3 regions of the Paenibacillus sp. J31P190 genome follow, and region 3 is predicted to be linked to each of the others. Evidence: riboswitches for the same ligand, from Rfam matches in the RefSeq annotation. Region 3 holds a riboswitch; each other region holds the start of a gene.
What was found. Region 3 has a riboswitch for cobalamin ahead of AC58U0_RS20705 (ABC transporter substrate-binding protein). Riboswitches for the same ligand answer to the same signal wherever they lie in the genome.
Positions count from the first base shown of each region.

Region 1: linked by a shared signal. The riboswitch ahead of AC58U0_RS12950 (energy-coupling factor ABC transporter permease) and the one ahead of AC58U0_RS20705 (ABC transporter substrate-binding protein) in region 3 are both predicted to bind cobalamin.
Region 2: linked by a shared signal. The riboswitch ahead of AC58U0_RS12975 ((2Fe-2S) ferredoxin domain-containing protein) and the one ahead of AC58U0_RS20705 (ABC transporter substrate-binding protein) in region 3 are both predicted to bind cobalamin.

Region 1 is NZ_JCAUAS010000005.1:295,833-300,441, forward strand. It holds gene tig (trigger factor) at 1-1,176, opposite strand, end outside; gene AC58U0_RS12940 (hypothetical protein) at 1,287-2,204, opposite strand; tRNA gene AC58U0_RS12945 (tRNA-Arg) at 2,359-2,432, shown strand; cobalamin riboswitch at 2,557-2,750, shown strand; gene AC58U0_RS12950 (energy-coupling factor ABC transporter permease) at 2,897-3,676, shown strand; gene AC58U0_RS12955 (energy-coupling factor ABC transporter substrate-binding protein) at 3,673-3,957, shown strand; gene cbiQ (cobalt ECF transporter T component CbiQ) at 3,954-4,609, shown strand, end outside.
Region 2 is NZ_JCAUAS010000005.1:300,871-305,479, reverse strand. It holds gene asnB (asparagine synthase (glutamine-hydrolyzing)) at 1-1,154, opposite strand, end outside; gene AC58U0_RS12990 (hypothetical protein) at 1,333-1,689, shown strand; gene AC58U0_RS12985 (DUF4023 family protein) at 1,736-1,849, shown strand; gene AC58U0_RS12980 (hypothetical protein) at 2,018-2,155, shown strand; cobalamin riboswitch at 2,284-2,485, shown strand; gene AC58U0_RS12975 ((2Fe-2S) ferredoxin domain-containing protein) at 2,519-2,887, shown strand; gene AC58U0_RS12970 (hypothetical protein) at 3,787-3,981, opposite strand; gene AC58U0_RS12965 (energy-coupling factor ABC transporter ATP-binding protein) at 4,052-4,609, opposite strand, start outside.
Region 3 is NZ_JCAUAS010000012.1:11,042-15,650, forward strand. It holds gene AC58U0_RS20690 (aminotransferase class I/II-fold pyridoxal phosphate-dependent enzyme) at 1-941, shown strand, start outside; gene AC58U0_RS20695 (aspartyl-phosphate phosphatase Spo0E family protein) at 1,010-1,276, shown strand; gene AC58U0_RS20700 (hypothetical protein) at 1,338-1,865, shown strand; cobalamin riboswitch at 1,898-2,050, shown strand; gene AC58U0_RS20705 (ABC transporter substrate-binding protein) at 2,204-3,217, shown strand; gene AC58U0_RS20710 (FecCD family ABC transporter permease) at 3,219-4,256, shown strand; gene AC58U0_RS20715 (ABC transporter ATP-binding protein) at 4,262-4,609, shown strand, end outside.

The DNA.
Region 1 (4,609 bases), on a different contig from region 3:
TGTTTTTTGGTAGGATTGTGCATATTTCTCAAGTTCCGTGTCAACTTCTTCATCGGAAACTGTGATTTTTTCTGCAGCTGCGATGGCTTCAAGAACAAGGTTGTTACGAACACGCTTGTCAGCATCTTCTCTCATTTGTTCTTTCAGCACGCTCTCGTTTTGACCGGAGAACTGGAAGTAGATCTCAAGCGTCATGCCTTGGGAGCGAAGACGTCTTTCGAATTCCTTCACCATAACATCTAGCTCTGCTTCTACCATGGAAGCTGGAATTTCAACTTCAGCATTTGCTGCAGCTTTTTCAACAACAGCTGTTTCCAGAGCAGCTTCTGAATCTTTTTCTTTGCGCTCTTGAAGACGTTTTTTCAGTTCTTCTTTGTACTCTACAAGTGTATCGTACTCGCTCACATCTTTAGCAAACTCATCATCAAGCTCTGGCAAGTTTTTGCGTTTAATGTCGTGAATTTTCACTTTAAACACAGCTGCTTTGCCTTTCAAATCTTCGGAGTGGTAGTTTTCAGGGAAGCTAACGTTAACTTCTTTCTCTTCGCCTTTACCAAGACCTACGAGTTGCTCTTCGAAACCTGGAATGAAGGAGTTGGAACCAAGCTCAAGGGAGTATTTCTCCGCTTTACCGCCTTCGAACGCTTCTCCATCAACGAATCCTTCGAAATCAAGGACAACGACGTCACCATTTGCTGCTTGTCCTTCTTCAAGTACAACCAATTCAGCATGACGTTGTTGCAAACGTGTAAGCTCTTCAGTCAATTCATCATCCGTAACTTCTGCGCTTACCGCTTCAACTTCGATACCTTTGTATTCGCCAAGAGTTACTTCAGGCTTAACAGTTACTTTAGCTTTGAACTTCAGTACTTGTCCTTTGCCGAATTGCTCAACGTCTACTTCAGGACGATCAACAGGCTCGATTTTAACTTCTTCAATCGCTTCCACATAAACTTCAGGCAAAATGATATCTAAAGCATCTTGATACAAGCTTTCTACACCAAATTTAGCTTCAAAGATAGAACGAGGTACTTTCCCTTTACGGAATCCTGGAACATTCACTTTCGCGGATACCTTTTTAAATGCTTTATCCAAAGCATCTGCTACGCGCTCTGCGCCAACTTCCACTTCAAGAACGCCTACGTTCTTCTCTATTTTTTCCCAACTTGCTTTCATTTTATGCTTTCCCCTCCAAAAATGTACGATGACATATTTTCACGTTACGCTCATTACAACCATTCTATTATACCATATAAGATTTTCATTTCAAGGCAGCCTTTCTTGCCTTATGATGGGTCCGGATTAAACTGCTTCACAAACGCTTGCAGCACAAGGTTAGCTCGCTTCCACTGAAGCTTCATGGAATCAACAATCCCGTAATTATCTAGTAATTCTTCACGATTCACCGAGCCAAACAATTTCTCTTGAAGAATCGCATGAAGTGCAGATGCCCACACATCAACAGCGCCTTCTTCCGCTTTCTGAAGATCGGTATAGATCGATGTCCCATAAGCATAGGCTAGAAATTCCTGCCAGGTCTGCTTGGCAAAATAGACAAAATCAGGTTGGCTTATTTCACTAATGTCCCCGACTCTGCGAATCATATCACGAATGCGTGATGGAAAATCCTCCGGGCACAGCGGTGTCTCTTCGATCTCGACAAGGATCTTTTCCCCATTCTTAGGAAACTCAATAAATCCTCGCTCACCCATCTGTTTAAGCGCCTGCAAAGCTTTAAACTGAATGTGAGGGTGCCGCGGCTTCTCACATAGCCACTCTTTTACACGGTCGCTCACGTCAGATTGATCAATGAACGCCAATTGTTCAAGGGAATTGACTTGCTGCTCCAACGTACCTTCTCTTAGCATATCCAGAAGTTTAAGCGCAAAGGCGCCATCATCGGCCGTCTTATCTTGTATGTACTGCCGTAATAGATCCGTTTCTTCTTCTGGATCATCTTCCAATGGAGACGTAATAGGAAACATGGTTTCTGGATACATGGTATACAGCCAATTCCTCAGAGCTTCCCATTGTTCAGTTTTGTGTTGGTCTACTGTCGGAAATTGCAGTAGAAAGGTTAGCAATTGGAGCGCATCACTATACTGCTCTGTTTTTAGGAACCGAGTAAGTTCCTCTTCGTAATATTGCTCTGTTTTCGGAAAAAGAATTAAGTTATTGATGGATGGGTCTGTTATGATGATCACCTCAGAAATCTTCTCGCTGGTGACAGTTTACTTGATTGTCCAAGTGATTGCAAAATAAATATATAAAATAGGGTTGACTTCACTTTAAACTATATGATAATATAACTCTTGCTTCGCTAAACGGATCACATCCGCAAGGTAAGAAGAGGTCTATGTCTCAGTAGCTCAGCTGGATAGAGCACACGCCTTCTAAGCGTGCGGTCGGGGGTTCGAATCCCTCCTGGGACGTTCATGCACGGCAAAGGATCGCGAGAAATCGCGATCCTTTTTTTGTTTATCTACATTTGCTAAAAAATAAAATTTCGCTATGCTACGAATCTTTCATATTGTGTTATACTCTTTTCAATTACATATTTTTTCGAATAAATGAGGTGCCTTTGCGTAGCAAGCAAGGGGTAACAGGGAATCGGGTGCAAATCCCGAGCGGTCCCGCCACTGTATTCGGGGAGTTTCTTTCTATCATGTCACTTGATGAAAATTCAGGGAAGGCTGAAAGAATACAATGATCCGAGAGCCAGGAGACCTACCTTCATTTATGCACCCAGAAACCTTCGCGGAAAGGAGCGGTGTACGTCAAGTCTTTCGACATCTAGCTTATAGTTGTCGTTTATTCGTACGTACCCACGGCCAATCCATCAGGATTGGTCTTTTTTGTTCGTACTCAAACTTTAAATTAGGAGGAATTAAAAAACATGCAAACAAAGACACAAAAGACCAAGATAACTAGCTTCTTACTAGTGGTTATAGGGTTAGCCCTCTATCTATTCATTAATGAACCGCAAACCGTCTACGGCATGCACATTATGGAAGGATTTCTCCCTGTAGGTTGGGCTATATTTTGGTGGGCAGCCTTCCTTCCGTTCTTCTTTCTAGGTGTTAGAGCGCTTATCAAAATTACGAAAGAACATCCAGAGCTCAAAATTATGCTTGGCCTTGCTGGCGCATTCACCTTCGTACTGTCGGCATTGAAGATCCCTTCTGTAACCGGAAGCAGCTCTCACCCAACAGGTACAGGTTTAGGAGCCGTAATGTTCGGACCGCTCCCTATGAGCGTCCTAGGATCGATTGTTTTGTTATTTCAAGCGGTTTTACTTGCTCATGGAGGACTTACTACACTCGGGGCAAATGCTTTCTCCATGGCCCTCTCCGGTCCAATAGTTGGTTACTTCATATATAAGTCCATGATGAAAACAACCGGCAAACAAAAATGGTCGATATTTTTGGCAGCTGCTCTTGCCGACTTATCCACATACATTGTTACTTCTGTCCAATTAGCTCTTGCATTCCCAGCTGAACAAGGTGGATTTATAGCATCCTTTTTGAAATTCGGCGGTATTTTTGCCATTACACAAATTCCTCTTGCCATTAGTGAAGGTATTTTAACCGTATTAATATGGAATTGGTTACAATCTTACAGCCCAAAAGAGCTATCCATTCTACAACATAAAATGAAAGGAGCTTCTGAGCTATGAAAACTCGTACTATGAACACCCTGATGTTAATTGCCGTTGTATTATTGGCAGTCTTACCCCTTATTTTCGCAAAAGGCGAATTTGGTGGATCTGATGATGCCGCTGAACAATTAATCCAAAGTATTGAGCCTTCCTATACGCCATGGTTCTCTTCATTATTCGAGCTCCCAGCTGAGACGGAAAGTATGCTGTTCGCCTTACAAGCTGCCATCGGGGCTGGCTTCATCGGGTTTGCCTTTGGCTTTTTCAAAGGGAAAGCGTCTAAATCCAAAAACCAATGATGAAATTGATCGATTCTCTCTCCTATAAAAATAACTTACGCCCCCTATCACCGATGTGGAAGTGCGGTTTTGCAGTCACTATGCTGCTGTTTTCTTATTTAACGCACCCGGCGGTGCAGGTAATTATAGCGATTTGGATGGCCCTATGGACAGTAGGCTATGCTCGCGTTCCAATTAAATATTATGTAACTGTCATCGGTGCTGCATGCCTATTTTTTGTAGGTAGTGTACCCGCATTAGTCGTAGAGATCCGTCCTTTGCAAGAAGCCTTGCCTGATATCCATGAGGTGGCGGCATTTACATTTATCGAATGGAAGTTGTCCGTTACTTCAACAGGTCTTTTGCTAATTGGCAAATTATTCGTTCGTATTATAGCGAGCCTAAGCTGCGTGTCCTTTATTATGTTCAGTACACCTTTTTCCGAATTGCTGCAAGTTTTACAAAAAGTTCGTGTCCCCAAGCTGGTTCTAGAAATTATGCTTATTATGTATCGATTTCTGTTCATCCTATTTGAAATTGCCAATAACATGTATGTAGCTCAGCAATCTAGAGGCGGTCAGACAGGTTTCCGAAATAGACTAAAGGATACAGCCATTATTATTGTTCAAATGTTTATCAAAACGATGCAGCGGTATAAATCATTGTCAAATGG
Region 2 (4,609 bases), on a different contig from region 3:
AATATTTCGTCAGCTGCTTCGCCGGAAATGGCAACCGTCGCTTCTTTTTTGATCTCACGGCAAAATAAATAAAGAGACCCATCAACATCAGCCATCCCTGGGGTATCGCGGGCAAATACGGCTGTTTTCAGAGATTCCACAAGCTCGGGTGTGTCGAATTCAATATAGTGATGCTCGGTTCCTAGATGCTCTGTCATCCGTTTAATCCAAGGTGCATCTGAATTTGGCTGAAATATGTTGGCTTTAAAATGCTTGTCATTATCTTTGTAATCAACGGAAAAAGTATGCAGAGCGCCTTGCCCGCTTTCCTTGTAATGAGCAGAGGCAAGTGCAGTAAGTGCACTAGAATCCAGACCACCCGATAGAAGGGTACAAATAGGTACATCAGACACAAGTTGACGCTGGGATGTGTCTCTAAGCAGTTGTTGAACTTGCAATGCCGTAGCAGCGATATCGTCGGAGTGCTGGTGGCTTTCGAGCTTCCAGTACGTACGGATGGATAAGCCATTGCGGTCAAATACAGCGCATTGTCCTGGTTTGAGCTCTGACATGTTGCGATAAATGCCATGACCCGGTGTGCGAGCCGGACCTACTGCGAAAATTTCGGCCAAGCCTTCAGCACCAACCTCTGCTTCAAAGTCGGGGTGCGCGAGTATGGCTTTCGGCTCAGAGCCGAATAGAAGCACACTATTTTGATGAGAATAAAAAAGCGGCTTTACGCCAAGCCGGTCTCTGACCAAATAGAGGGATTGTTCTTGATCATTCCAGGCCGCGAAAGCGAAAATACCATTCAGTCGATCTACACAAGCTCTACCCCACTCAATAAAGGCAACGAGCAGCACCTCTGTATCACAGGTTGTGCGGAAATGATGTCCACGAAGTTCGAGCTCCTTTTTGAGTTCAGGGGCGTTATAGAGTTCGCCATTATATACGATCGTATACGTGTAGTCTCCTTGTTTCCGTACCATGGGCTGAGCGCCGTTTTCCGGATCCATTACACTAAGACGTCGATGGCCGAGGGCACAATGCTGTGAAATCCATGTACCAGAAGCATCAGGTCCACGCAAATGGAGCGTTTCCGTCATATTTTCTAGAATGGACGGGTACCCGGTCAAGTCTTTCCGCCAATCTATCCAACCCGTTATTCCGCACATAGACGTTCCTTCCTTTCTTTATAAAGAGAGCATGATGATAAAAGGTATGCAAACTGAAGGTAGATAATGTCTGTCCAGAAGTGGATGGGCGCAGTCAACCGGACGGATTTTGTGTTTTGTTGACAGGCCTGATACAATAAACCCAATTCTTACTTACTAAAGGACAAAGGTGATGACAATGAAAAAGAAACACTCTAAAGCACAAATTGATTATTTGGCCTCAAGAGAACATTTTTTGCAAATCAGTAACCAAGCGGATAAACGAATTGCGGAATTAAAAGAAGAAGGTAAAGAAGTAGGGCAAGCAGAAATGGAAGAAATTATTGAGCGTGTCGGCTTGCACCGTGCTTACAACGAACTTACCCAAGCGGAGAATGTCTTGATTAACTGGACACAAACGGCTATTAAAACAGAGCCGGAATTTATTCAAAACCGCACTAATTTTGAGGAACTCTACGAAAAAGTCAAAACAGATGCAGAAGCAAGAGGCGCGATTCTTAATCTTGCCATGCGTTTAAATTTAGAGCTTGTGTGACATTCTAAAGAGGTAGTGCCATTCTTTCTTCAGGAGGCGAATGCTCATGGATAGTCATTTCATTAGCAAGCTGCACGACAAGCAGAGGAAAGCCGCGAAGAATTTCAGGACCCAAGGTGACGGTCAGCCAGGCAGTAATTTGCCGCACAAGAAGCACTAAAGTCTAATGGCACCATCAAGAGCCTGTAGGGAGATTTCCTTACAGGCTTTTGCTTTTATTATCGATTTGCCTTCGTCCGTTATGGGTATTATATACAGCATATTTGAGGTTGTATCTCACCATACTAATCAAGTGATCATTATTTCAACTCATAGGAGGATTCCCAACATGAGCAAAAAGAAAAGTAAAAGTATGGATCAAAGGATACAGAGCACAATCGATCATTCGAAGCAATCTTCTCGCATTCAGTCGAATCTAGATTCAACAGAGCCTGGACATCACCAACCGAATCGTCCTTCCGTTTAAACGAGTGATTTGAAATCGTAAATACAGCTTCGATGAAGTCCCTACCATTTGTTGGGGGCTTTTTCCTTGTATATAGATAGACTTATGAGGTATGATGATTGAGTTTAAAAGATTTGCATAAGCTCGAACAATTTCAATTCGAAATAGGTGCTTACAATCCGCTTTCCAAGCGAGAGTAAGCTTAAAAGGGAAGATCGGTTAGAAGCCGACGCGGTCCCGCCACTGTAACAGAGGAGTCAACGTCTCTATGCCACTGATCGACCGATTGGGAAGGCTGACGTTTGATGAAGATCCTGAAGCCAGGAGACCTGCCTATTTCAGCAGCACAGTTTATATACCTACGGGAGATAGGGAGGTGTTCTTATGAGTACGTGGGATCTATCAACAGTCCAACATCATGTACTTATCTGTAACGGGGGATCTTGCCTGAAAAATTCAGGAGATGAAACAACGCTAGCCATTCGAGATGAAATTTCGAAGCACGGAGCCGAGCATCTTATACATACCACTCGGACTAGATGTAATGGCCGCTGTCAGGATGCAGGTGTTGTTACGGTGTATCCGCAAGGGATTTGGTACAAGGAAATGACACCAGAGACTGGGAGAAGGCTTGTTCGAGAGCATTTACTGGAGGGTAAACCACTCCAAGAACATATGATTTATAGCTTTGAGGAACGCTTTGTGCCAACCGGAAAAGGAAATAAGGGCATTAGTCGCGTTCAAAATCAATAACCAGATAATGATAGTTGTAAAGGGGGCTATCCCAAAAGGTTTATAAACCTTTTGGGATTTCTACCTTAAAGTACGCAACCATAAGGACTTCTGCCAATAGGTGGAGGTCCTTTTTGGTCAGAATTAATAGGTTTCAGGTAAGGGGTAAGCAAAGCGTACCCCTTACCTATTCGGACGCTCCAGAATAAGGGACTGTCTCAAAAGCCAATTTATGATTTTTGAGCACCCACTAAGAGTCGAATTTCATAAATAAATGAAGCTCCATCTCGCACTGTACTAGTGGAATTGGAGGTTCTTTTGTGTAATATTTGGGACGTTCTCTATCATTGCGAATACTTTTGAGACAGCCCCATTTTCCATACTCGGGAGTGAATCCATCCCCCCCAAGTCTGCGCTTGGGGACCCGTTTAACGCGGTTCGATACGGACAATAGGGCAACTTAAGCTGCTTATTTGTTCGAATAGCTCTTGTTATGGATACTTAAGCAAGCTATGTTTGCTTATTGATCGCTAATGCGCCCAGAATGTCATGCTTTTGCAGAACATTAGCACGATCTGTGGTCTTATCTCACGAGATACCTCGATAGTTAGAAGGAATTAGCACACCTAACTTGCCTATTCATTTCTATCGCAATGTAGATATTTTAAATGACCCAGCCGCAGTCTAGGTTTGTACTCGAGATAGATATGGATATGTTTCACATGCCAAATCGGCTATAAAGAACCTCCATCTCCCACTGTGCTAGTGGAATTGGAGGTTCCTTTGCGTAAAATTCGGGACGTTCTCAATCATGCGAACACTTTTGAGACAGCCCCAGGATGGCCTACTGAGAAGTCAATTTCCGACTTCTCAGACTCTGTCGGCTCGTCGAGCTCTCACTGAAAGTGCGGTTTTCGCGCTTATTGGTTCGGACGCTCCAGAATAAGCGCGTTTTCCGCGCTTATTCTGGGCGGACACGCAGGATGGCCTACTGAGAAGTCGATTTTCAGCTTCTCAGACTCTGTCGGCTCGGCAAGCTCTCGTAGTGAAAGAGCTAAAAATTGAATCAGCGGAACGAGAGAGCCTACCATTGATAGATGGATGTATGTATACATGAAGAGGCTGTCCCTCTAATCACAGTTGGGACAGCCTCTTTTTAACTCTATTTATATTCGTTAATGATAATTATAAATAGACCTTTTGTAATAATGTTTTAAAATCACTCACATTCTTAGGTGCTGAGATTCCCTGACGATTAGCTTCGGGCAATGCTTCCCACAGATCTAGCAGCATGGGCCTATCAAGACCAAGACCAATAATAGCCTTGCTATCTTTGAATATGTCATCTGGCGTTCCTTCCATGACGCACTGTCCTTGATCCATCACGAGAATCCAATCAGCCCATGAGTAGGCTAGGTTCATATCATGTGTGGCCATGACTAACGTGATTCCGCGACTATGTATACGGTCAAGTTCCTCGACAAGCTGTTGTTCCGATATGCGATCCAGATAGGCCGTAGGTTCATCCAGAAGCAGCAGCTTCGGTTCAAGCACAAGCACACCGGCTAAGGCTACTCGTTTCTTTTGGCCGAGGCTCAAGTGGTGAATGGGTGTGTGTGCTAAGTGCTCGAGCCCCATCGTTCTTAATATAGCTTCTACTCGGCGGTTAATCTCAGGCTCAGGAATGGCAGCATTCCTCAGACCGTAGGTGACATCCTCATAAGGAGTATTCAGAATGAGCTG
Region 3 (4,609 bases):
CGATTGCCGATTATCTTCATACGTCCTTTAAAGTGAAATATGAGCCATCGAATGAAGTCCTTGTTACGGTTGGCGGCAGTGAAGCGATTGACTTAGCTCTCCGAGCTTTGATAACGCCGGGCGACGAGATTCTTATACCTGAGCCTTGTTATATTTCGTATTCCCCAATTACGAGCATAAGCGGCGGCGTAGCTGTTGGGATTGAGACCTTCGCGAAGGACCAGTTCAAGCTGACTGAAAAAGCACTTCGCGACGCGATTACGCCACGCTCCAAAATATTAATTCTCTGCTATCCTAGCAATCCAACAGGCGGTATTATGACGTATGAGGATTGGCTTCCGATTGCTAAAGTCATTGAAGAGAACGATCTTATTGTCATTTCCGATGAAATATATGCGGAGCTGACTTATGGTCAGAAGCACGTGAGCTTCGCGGCTATTCCTGGCATGAAAGACCGGACAATTTTGGTTAGCGGGTTCTCCAAAGCTTTTGCCATGACAGGCTGGCGGATGGGATATGCTTGCGGTCACCAGGAGCTGATTTCGGCGATGACCAAAATTCATCAATATACCGTAATGTGCGCACCGGTCATGGGTCAAGTTGCTGCTCACGAGGCGTTGACGAATGGCATGGAAGAAAAAGATCGGATGATCGAGTCCTATAACCAGCGCAGACGTCTAATTGTAAAAGGATTCCGAGATATTGGTCTCGAATGCCATGAGCCTCAAGGCGCTTTCTATGCATTTCCAAGTATTGTTGCAACAGGATTAACTTCAGAAGAGTTTGCTCAGCGGCTATTATTTGAGTCAAAGGTTGCTGCCGTGCCTGGAGATGTGTTTGGTTTAGGTGGAGAAGGCTTCTTACGTTGTTCGTATGCCTATAGTGTTTCTCAACTAAATGAAGCATTAGAGAGAATTGGGAATTTTATGAGGAAATTGTAAAGAATAACGTAAATAAATATGTTCATTATTGATGAAAACTGGTATTCTTATAGTAAGGAGGGATGAGCATGGCTTTTTTGGAATATCAACTATCAACCTATCAAAAACATTTTCAAATTCGTGAACAAGATTTCGGACAACGTTGGTTGACCAAGCGTGCGAAGAAGCAAAACTCCCTTACCTTATTAGAAGAAGAGATTCATTCTCTGCGACGCAAGTTAGAACAAATGGTTTTTGATGGGAAAGAAATGACATCTGATTCCGTTGTTGAATTGAGCACAATCCTAGACCAAAAAATAAATGAATATATGCATAATGGGAAAAAAAGTCGGTGAAAACCGACTTTTCTCGCGACTATCGATAGATTCAGATAACAAACGGAGGTACGCTCACAACATGAAAGTGAAATGGCTGTTGGTTATGATGGTGGGGCTTATGGTAATGCTTACGGGTTGCGGCGGGCCAAAGCCGGATGTATCTATATTTATTATGGGTTCTAATGGTTTTCCAAGTGAAGCGGGGGACAAGCTGGAGAGTGGTTTGAAATCCAAGGTGGGCGAGGTTCCTACAGTCAAAGTCAATACATCGCCTATATTCTCTCTGGAAAAAATGATTGTGGAATTGGCCGCAGGAGGCAACGGCATCTTCATTCTTGCCGAAGACCAATTCAAATCACTAAGTAATCAAGCTGGTTTCGTTTCTTTGGATGATACGATCAAACCGGAAGATTATCCGGATGGCGTTATTCAAATAGCTGAAGAGGGCAAGCCTGCTGAAAAGCATCTATATGGTATTCCGCTTGCAGGAAACAAATGGATGAAAGAGCAAGGTTTTGAAGGGAAAGGCTTGGTGGCTTTCATTCCTCAAAATGCTCCGAAGCTGAATGAGTCGAAGCAAGTGCTCAAAGTAATTGCACAAAAGTAACAAGAAGTCTATAATCGACAAATAGATTGATAGTAAAATATGCAGCCATAGGTGCTGGTAAGCTCATTATGAAGAGGTTGCCACTTAAAAGGGAAGCCGGTTGAAGTCCGGCGCGGTCCCGCCACTGTAATCCAGGCATGAGTTGCCAGGAGAGTCAGGATACCTGCCCATGGTGCCGTTTACGACATCCTTCGAGGAAAAGGATCGCGTTAAATCAGGAAGCAATCCCAGGGTTGCTGAGCGCCGCGATTTATCGTCCCCTTTGTTCCTTCGAGAACAAAGGGGCTTTTTTGTTAGGGTCAATCGACATAAATTGTTTAGAGAGAGGGTTTTACAAGATGAAAAGGAATTCAGTAAAAAAAGCATTTATTCTTACAGTAGCTTTAGTAACAGCAATCAGTCTCGCAGCTTGCGGTAAAAAGGAAACGGAGATCTCTAATCCGTCTAAGCTTGGCGGAGAGGGGACGAAAGCTCCTGCTGCAACGACGTCACCATCAACAGCAGCCAAAAAGACGGTTTATCCATTGAAAATAAAGGATGCTACGGGCAAGGAGTTTACATTTGATAAAGCGCCTGAGCGTATTGCATCCGTGTCCCCGGCGGAAACTGAAGCTCTTTTTGCGATTGGGCTTGAGGCTAATATTGTTGGTGTATCTGATTATGATGATTATCCAGAAGCGGCTAAAACAAAACCAAAGCTTGGCAGCATAACAAAACCTAACCAAGAAGCAGTGATCGCATCTAACGCAAATGTTGTGTTTACTGGGGTTTCAATGAAATCCGATACGGTAGAAAATCTGCGTGCTTTGAATATTAACGTGTTTAAAGTGGAGCCGAAAACCTTGGATGATGCCATTGCTAACATTCAAACCTACGGATTGATTACAGATCATCAGGAGCAAGCGGAAAAAGTGGTTGCTAAGATGAAAGCGGACCGTCAAAAGGTTGTCAATGCGGTGAAAGACGTCAAGCAAGAGAACAAGAAAAAGGTATACATTGAATTTGCCCCGGGATGGACAGTGGGCAGTGGCGAATACATGGATGAATTGATCAAGCTTGCTGGCGGGATTAACGTTGCAGGTGACGGTAAAGGCTGGTATCAAATAAGTGAAGAGAAAATTATTCAACAAAACCCAAGTGTGATTCTGTTTGCCAATGGGGTAGTCGATAGTAAGAGCAAGAAACCACTAGATGAAATTATCCGTACACGGAGCGGTTGGGATGCGATTGATGCTGTGAAGAACAAGCAGGTGATTGGCCTCGACCAGAACATGCTCAGTCGTCCCGGTCCAAGAATGACCGATGGACTGCTTGAAATGGCGAAAGGCATTTATCCCGAACTGGTGAAATAAAATGAAAAGAAAATTAATGCTATGGGGAGGAGTAGGGGTTATACTCCTTCTTCTTTCTATTGTGGCGAGCTTGTCGCTGGGCACCGCTAATCTACCTGTACTGCAAATCGCCAGTATTCTCGCCAAGCATATCCCTTGGCTGGGAGATCATATCCATGCCACTTGGCCGCAATCGTCGGAACAAATCATCAATAAAGTACGATTTCCCCGTGTATTACTAGGGATTCTTGTAGGGGCCTCACTCTCAATCGCAGGAGCAGCTTTTCAAGGTGTGCTGCGCAATCCGCTTGCGGATCCTTATGCACTCGGTGTATCCTCGGGGGCTTCTGTAGGAGCCGCATTTTTAATCTATTTTGGACTGGAAGTGGCGTGGTTTGGGCAATGGTCGATCCCTATTGTTGCCTTCGTAACGGGACTTATTTCTTTATTTCTGGTTCTAAAGCTGGCCCAGATCGAAGGGAAGCTGAAGATGGAGACGCTTATTTTATCAGGCGTGGTCATGCAGGCATTTCTAGGGGCAATCGTATCATTCATGGTTTCTATTTCTAAACAAGTCATTAATGAAATTATTTTTTGGCTAATGGGCAGCTTGGCCATGCGCGGTTGGTCGTACACATATATTATTGCACCCTATTTAATTATCGGTTTTGTCGTGCTCCTTAGCTATGCAAGGTCGTTAAATTTACTAGCTTTGGGTGAGCGACAGGCGTCACATCTCGGTGTTAATGTAGAGCGTACGAAGCTGATTGTACTTATTGTAGCTACATTCCTTACTGCCGCTGCGGTATCCGTTGCAGGTGTAATCGGCTTTGTCGGGCTCATCGTGCCGCATTTAGTGCGACTATTAGTAGGTCCGGATTATCGGTTGATTATTCCATTGTCCGCAATTGGTGGCGGCATTTATGTCCTCTGGGCAGATACTCTTGCCCGAACCCTGCTGAGTCCAACCGAAATTCCACTTGGGGTCATCACGGCATTTCTGGGTGCGCCATTTTTTGCTTATTTGCTCCACAAGGATAAGAAAACGTTAAGAGGTTGATCAAGATGATTAAAGTGGAGCACCTTTCCCAAAGCTTTCGGGAACAACAAGTGCTGGAGAACATCAGCTTTGAGATCAAGCAAGGTGAATTTTTTGGCATTATTGGGCCAAACGGTAGCGGTAAGTCAACGCTACTCCGTCTAATATCAGGGATTGATCCTGTTAAAAACGGAAGTGTTGACCTCGATGGCCGATTAGTATCTTCTTACTCACGGAAAGAGCTGGCTAGATGGCTTGCTGTCCTCCAGCAGGATGCTTTGCCTCCAGTAGGCTTTACGGTCCGTGAAGTGGTGGAAATGGGCAGATATCCTTTTCAGAATTGGCTTGGTGAGGAGTCGGCTGATGCGGAAGGT